One region of the Pedococcus sp. genome, then DNA from elsewhere that is predicted to be linked to it. Evidence: predicted binding sites of a transcription regulator. Region 1 holds the regulator's gene; each other region holds the start of a gene.
The links. The regulator LexA, encoded in region 1, represses DNA repair genes until DNA is damaged. The targets are predictions, from matches to a motif close to TCGAACANNTGTTCGA.
Positions count from the first base shown of each region.

Region 2: the regulator LexA is predicted to act here: its motif matches at 710-725, upstream of recA (recombinase RecA).
Region 3: the regulator LexA is predicted to act here: its motif matches at 1,266-1,281, upstream of VIB11_RS13120 (DUF222 domain-containing protein).

Region 1 covers NZ_DATBMI010000117.1:22,302-24,564, reverse strand. The annotation lists gene VIB11_RS09740 (SGNH/GDSL hydrolase family protein) at 1-341, opposite strand, end outside; gene VIB11_RS09735 (DUF4259 domain-containing protein) at 526-939, shown strand; gene lexA (transcriptional repressor LexA) at 965-1,693, opposite strand; gene VIB11_RS09725 (LysM peptidoglycan-binding domain-containing protein) at 1,964-2,263, shown strand, end outside.
Region 2 covers NZ_DATBMI010000182.1:23,483-25,745, reverse strand. The annotation lists gene VIB11_RS14245 (DUF427 domain-containing protein) at 1-178, shown strand, start outside; gene VIB11_RS14240 (GNAT family N-acetyltransferase) at 168-662, shown strand; gene recA (recombinase RecA) at 897-1,970, shown strand; gene VIB11_RS14230 (regulatory protein RecX) at 1,976-2,263, shown strand, end outside.
Region 3 covers NZ_DATBMI010000164.1:2,575-4,837, forward strand. The annotation lists gene VIB11_RS13120 (DUF222 domain-containing protein) at 1-1,208, opposite strand, end outside; gene VIB11_RS13125 (cobalamin-binding protein) at 1,476-2,263, shown strand, end outside.

The DNA of each region.
Region 1 (2,263 bases):
TTGACCGCGGCGTTGACGACGTGCCCGGCCGTGTCCGGGAGCGAGGCGACCATGCGCTGGTAGATGCTGTTCACCTCCGGGCTGGTCCCCGTGGCCCAGGAGTTCTGCAGGGCGTTCGCCTTCGGGTTCAGGGGATCCGAGTACACGCCCGTGAGTCCCGAGTGCCCGATCGCGACCAGGCCCCTCGGGTGCGCCGGGTCCGCGTCCGGAGCGGGCGCACCCGCTGTCGCCGCGACGGGCGCGGCCACCGCCACGCGAGCCTCCGGAACCGCCTCGCCACCGCAGGCCGCCAGGGCCAGCACGCCCAGTGACAGCGTCGCGACGGCACGGACCGTGCCCATGGTTCCCCCCGGGTGAGCGGTTGGCGTGGGTCCCTCCGACCACGCTAGGCGAGGCTGCCGGCGCCCACCTCCGGCCGGCGACGTAGGCACCCGCTCGGTCGGCAAAGGGGGCAGAACGGGTTTCCCGAACGCGGGTCCGGACCTACCATCGCGAGGAGGTGGACACACGGGGTGAGGTGATCACATGACGGCAGTGCGCGTGGGCCCGTTCGAGAACGACGACGCACTCGACTTCCTCGACGACCTGGAGGAGGCAGAGCCGGAGGAGCGGCCGCAGAAGGTGGTGCGGGCACTGCGCCAGGTGGTCCGGGCGGAGGCGTACATCGAGGCGCCCCTGATGGCGCAGGCCGTGGCGGCTGCCGCCGTGGTCGCGGGCTCGGTCGACCCGGACTGCCTGGGGCGGGAGCGCTTCCGGCCGCGGTGGATCGAGGAGGACCCGCTCGAGGTCGACGACGACCTCGACGAGCTCGCCGCCACGGTGCTGCGCCGGGCGCTGCGCCACGACGACAACGAGTGGTGGGAGCTGTGGGACGAGGCCGACGCCACGGACGAGGTGACCGAGGTGGTCAGCCGCTACCTCGACGTGCTGGGCGACTGAGGGGAGCCACCCGGGCGGGGCAGCGTCAGACGCGCCGCAGGACGGCCGTGACCTTGCCCAGGACCGTGGCGTGGTCGCCGTCGATCGGGTCGAAGGCCGGGTTGTGCGGCAGCAGCCACACCTTGCCGTCCTTGCGCTTGAAGGTCTTGACGGTGGCCTCGTTGTCGAGCATCGCCGCGACGATGTCGCCGTTGTCGGCGGTCGGCTGCTGGCGCACCACGACCCAGTCGCCGTCGCAGATGGCGGCGTCGACCATCGAGTCGCCGACGACCTTGAGCAGGAAGAGCTGCCCCTCGCCCACGATCTGCTTGGGGAGCGGGAAGACGTCCTCGACGGACTCCTCGGCCGTGATGGGCACGCCGGCGGCGATCTGGCCGAGGACCGGGACGTAGGAGGCCTCGGGCCGCTGGTCGTTGATCCCGGTCTCGTCGAACGGCGCGTCGGCGTCGTCGGGCGCCGCGCCGCCGCGGTAGCCGCGCATGTCGGCGGGGGAGTCGGGGGAGACCACCTCGATCGCCCTCGGACGGTTGGGGTCGCGGCGCAGGAAGCCCTTGCGCTCCAGCGACGACAGCTGGTGGGCGACGGAGCTGGGGGAGGTGAGCCCGACGGCCTCGCCGATCTCACGCAGGCTCGGCGGGTAGCCACGGCGGTCGACGGAGTTGCGGATGACCTCGAGGATGCGGCGCTGGCGGACGGTCAGGCCGTCGCCGCGGTCGCGCTCGGGAAGCTCCTTGACGTTGGTGCCGTCGCTCATGCCTCTCCCCATTTCTGCAGGTCAGACGCCGTATGCCGGTGGGCTGGCGGGGCGCTCTCGCTGGGACTGTCGGTGGGACTGTCGGTGGCCTCTGGTGTGCTTCGAGGCATGAGCACAGCCTATGGGGTTCGAACACACTTGCCAAACACGTGTTCGATGCGTGTCTTGAACCTGACCGCGAAGGGTGCTAGAAATCGTACAGACGTTCGATCGAACACCCGTTCGGAGACCTCGGCCCCGCACCCGCGGGGCCCGGAGACGGAGGACACCATGAGTGCAGCAGTCGCCTGGGACCTGACCCCCGCACCGGCCCGCGTGCCGGGCCGGCCGTCCCGCCCGCGGCTCGTCCTCGTCCCGACCGGTGACGCCGTACCGACTCCGGTGGCGGGCCCGCTGCGCATCACCCGAGCCGGTCGCCTGGCCATCACCCTCACCGTCGCCGCGGCGCTGGTCGCGCTGGCCCTGACGGTGTTCGGCGGCGGTGATGCCGCCGCGGTCACGCCCGCCGCGGACCACGCCACCACGGTCCAGGCGGGGCAGACGCTGTCCCAGATCGCGGTCGAGCAGCTG
Region 2 (2,263 bases), on a different contig from region 1:
GCCCACCGCGTCGTTCCGGGCCATCGCCGGCTACCTCGCCGTCATGCCCGGGCTCGTCGACGCGTGCCTGGTCGACGGGGAGCGCGTGACCCCCCAGTCGGGCGGCTTCTACGGCGGCTGGATCACCTCGGCGGTGGTCGGCCCGTTCAAGGGTGGGCCGGGCACACATGGCTGGTGACCCGGTGGGGGGAGACGCGGGGGAGCGGACGCCGAGGGGCGACGAGGTCCGGGTCGCCGCGTTCGCGGACCTCCCCGTGGAGACGGCGTACCGGCTGTGGGCCCTGCGCTCCCGGGTCTTCGTCGTCGAGCAGGACTGCCCCTACCTCGACCTCGACGGCCGCGACACGAACCCGGCGGCGCGCCACCTCTGGGTCGAGCGGGGCGGGGAGCCGGTGGCCACCCTGCGCCTGCTCGACGAGGGCGGGGTGCTGCGGATCGGTCGCGTCGCGACCCTGGCGGAGCACCGCGGGGCGGGTCTGGCCGCCGCGCTGGTGGAGGCGGCCCTGGCCGTGGCGGGGGAGCGGGACGTCGTGCTCGACGCCCAGTCGCACCTCGCGGACTGGTACACCCGGTTCGGCTTCGAGCCGAACGGGCGGGGATTCCTGGAGGACGGCATCCCCCACACGCCGATGCGCCGCAGCGGCCGGCACCCGGCGCGATAGCGGGCCCGCCGAGAACGCTCGGCGTGTCGTCGTCGGTTTGACGTACTTCGAACACGTGTTCGGGTAGATTCTGTCCACAAGAGGCGGCTTCGTCGTCACGCCATCCACTGCCCGTCAGCGGATCGCGCCGGCTGTCGGTGGTGCCTCCTAGCGTCTGACCCGACACGAGATCCACGGACTGTGCGGGTCGAAGGCAGGCGCGCCCGACTCGACGAACAGAAAGCAGGTGCGGCGATGGCTCGCCCGACCACAGGCAGTAGCGCAGGCAGCTTCGACCAGAAGCTCAAGGCCCTCGAGACGACCATGGGCCAGATCGAGAAGAGCCACGGCAAGGGCGCGGTGATGCGCCTCGGCGACGACGTCCGGCCGCCCATCGAGATCATCCCCACCGGGTCGATCGCCCTCGACATCGCACTCGGTATCGGCGGCCTGCCCCGGGGCCGCATCGTCGAGATCTACGGGCCGGAGTCGTCGGGCAAGACCACCGTCGCCCTGCACGCGGTCGCGAACGCCCAGCGCAAGGGCGGCATCGCCGCGTTCATCGACGCCGAGCACGCCCTCGACCCCGAGTACGCCAAGAAGCTCGGCGTCGACACCGACTCCCTCCTGGTGAGCCAGCCCGACACCGGCGAGCAGGCGCTCGAGATCGCCGACATGCTGATCCGCTCCGGCGCCCTCGACATCATCGTCATCGACTCGGTGGCCGCGCTCGTGCCCCGCGCCGAGATCGAGGGCGAGATGGGCGACAGCCATGTCGGCCTCCAGGCCCGACTCATGTCCCAGGCGCTGCGCAAGCTCACCGGTGCCCTCAACACCAGCGGCACCACCGCGATCTTCATCAACCAGCTCCGCGAGAAGATCGGCGTGATGTTCGGCTCGCCCGAGACCACCACCGGTGGCAAGGCGCTGAAGTTCTACGCCTCCGTCCGCCTCGACGTGCGCCGCATCGAGACCCTCAAGGACGGCAGCGAGCCGGTCGGCAACCGCACCCGGGTCAAGGTCGTCAAGAACAAGGTCTCCCCGCCCTTCAAGCAGGCGGAGTTCGACATCCTCTACGGCCACGGCATCTCCCGTGAAGGCGGCCTCATCGACATGGGTGTGGAGCACGGCTTCGTCCGCAAGGCCGGCGCCTGGTACACGTACGAGGGCGACCAGCTCGGGCAGGGCAAGGAGAACGCCCGCAACTTCCTCAAGGACAACCCCGACCTCGCCGACGAGATCGAGAAGAAGATCAAGGAGAAGCTCGGCGTCGGCCCCCAGGTCGACAAGCCGGCTGACCCGGTGGCCGAGGTCCCGGTCGAGTTCTGAGAGCAGTGAGCACCAGGCAGGACGCTGCCAGGGCGGCCCTCGAGGCTGCCTTGGCAGCGACAGCGACGGCCACCGGGGTCGCCGGGGCCACCGGTGCCGCCGGGGACACCGCGCGGCGCCAGTCCCAGCCGACCGACGACGGGAGGCCTCGCCGGCGCCGGCGAGCGGGCGTCCCGGGTGACCCCGAGCACGACCTCCGGTCCCGTGACGGCGAGCCGGACCCCCACGACGTGGCCCGGCAGATCGTGCTGCGCCAGCTCGCCCTGGCGCCCCGGAGTCGTCAGCAGCTGCGC
Region 3 (2,263 bases), on a different contig from region 1:
CACAGGCCCTGGCCGTTGCCCGCAGTGGTCGCACCTTGTGCCCTCACCGGCGTGGCGTGGTCGCCGTCGCGGATGGGCGCGTCACACCACGGCGTGCGGCAGGCCAGGTCGCGGACGACGAGGAACCGGCGCAGCGAGCCCGAGAACAGGCGGCGTCGGGAGTCCATCGCGACCAGGGCGGACCGGTCGGGGCTGGTGTAGAGCCTGCGCACCCACACCATCGCCTCCGCTGCCACACCATCGGGCGCCCCGGTGTGGCCGGGGGACGTGTGCTGCTCCGTGGCGCGAAGGAGATCGCGTGCGAGGGTCGCCGGGATGGGGCCATGGCCGGGGAGGTGTGCCGGCTCGGTGCCGGCGTCCAGCAGGCTGGTGTCGGTCATGACGAGCTGGATCTCGACCGGGACGGCGGCCGCCGCGGCCTGCCCGGTGAGGCGCTGGACGAGGGTGTCGGCCATGACCTGCCCACGGCTGCGGTCGCCCGCCTGCCCGGTGGCCGCAGCCTGCTCCGCTGCTGCCGTCAGGGCGGCGTAGGCGGCCACGCCCTGGGCGACCGGGAGGGTGGCGGTCAGGACCGCCATGGTGTCGGGGGCCGGACGGATCGTGACCCGCCGGTCGGCTGCTGCTCGGGCGGCGCGGTTGACCGCCGAGGCCGGGTCGAGCCGCTGCGCCAGCGCCCGCACCTCGCGGGCAGTGCGCGCGTTGCCCCACGTGGGCAGCTCGCCGGCGATCGCGGCGTCCACCTGGCGCCTGACGTCCGGGTCGAGGTGGGCTGTCTCGCGCGCCACGAGAGTCGCCCGCCACTCGCTCACCGCGCCAGAGGCGAGGTGGCCCTGCGTGTGCGGGAGCTCCCGGTGCAGGGCCGTGGCGAGGCCGAGGTGTCGGGAGCCCCAGTGGGCCGACTCGCGTCGAGCCAGGGCGACCTGGGCGGCGATGCCTCGGCCGCGCTCCCGCGCGGGCACTCCCCGAGCGGCCTGGTCCTCCCGCTGCGAGGCGTCGAAGGCCACCGCCACCCTGGCCTGCGCGCCGGCCGCGGCGGCCTTGATCGACTCCAGCAGCCCGAGCTGCTCGACCCGCTCGGCGTCGGACACCGCGGCGTCAAGGCCTGGCAGGCGGGTCAGGATGTCGCGCAGCTCGGCCGTCGTCAGCGGCACCGGCACGGGTGGCGCATCGAGCGGACGGCCAACCGTCGCTCGCGAGTGCTCCGTCACTGAGAACCACCTCCCCCACCTCAACCTGTCAGGTCGCGAACCGGCATCACGCCAGATGCGAACGTATGTACGAATCCTAGGCGGTGGCGCCGACAACGGAGATCACCAGCGGGCAGGCTGTGGACAACCCATCGCGTGCCTCGACATGGCGGTCGGCCTGCGGATCAGCCCGTGACGAGAGCCCGCTCCCACAGGCGGCTCACCGACTGAGGCCGTGGTATCGGTACGGCTCGTCGGGGCTTCCCCAGCACGCGTAGGGTCAGGCCCATGCGGACAGTCTCCCTCCTGCCGTCGACGACCGAGATCCTCTTCGCCCTCGGCGCGGGAGACCAGGTGGTGGGCGTGACCTTCGAGTGCGACTTCCCCGAGGAGGCGCGCAGCCGCCGGATCGTCTCGACCACCGCCATCCCCGAGGGCCTCGGTCCGCACGAGATCGACGCGTTCGTCACGAAGGCCATGCACGCCGGGGAGGACCTCTACCACCTGGACGCGGGCGCCCTGGCCCAGCTCGACGCGGACCTGGTCGTGACCCAGGACCTCTGCGCCGTGTGCGCCGTCGACGTCAGCAAGGTCGACGACGCCCTCGCCTACCTCGGCTGCCGCGCCGCGGTGCTGACCATCGACCCACACACCCTCGACGACGTGCTCGACTCCATCACCACGCTCGGAGCGGCCACGGGCACCGAGGACGCAGCCGAGCGGCTGGTCGCCGCACTGCGCCGGCACCTCGCCACCATCGCCGAAACGGTTGCGGGGCGACCTCGCCCGCGCGCGCTGGTGCTCGAGTGGACGGACCCGCCCTTCGCCCCGGGCCACTGGGTACCCGAGATGGTGACGGCTGCCGGCGGCGTCAACGCGCTCGGCGTGCCGGGTGAGAAGTCAGCGCGCACCACGTGGGAGGCCGTGCGCAGGAGCGCGCCCGACGTCATCGTCGCCGCTCCCTGCGGGTACCACCTGGACGGCGCGACGGCGTTGGCGCAGAAGGCGATCGACGACGGGCACCTGCCCGACGGCCTACCGGTGTGGGCGGTGGACGCCAACGCGTCGTTCGCCCG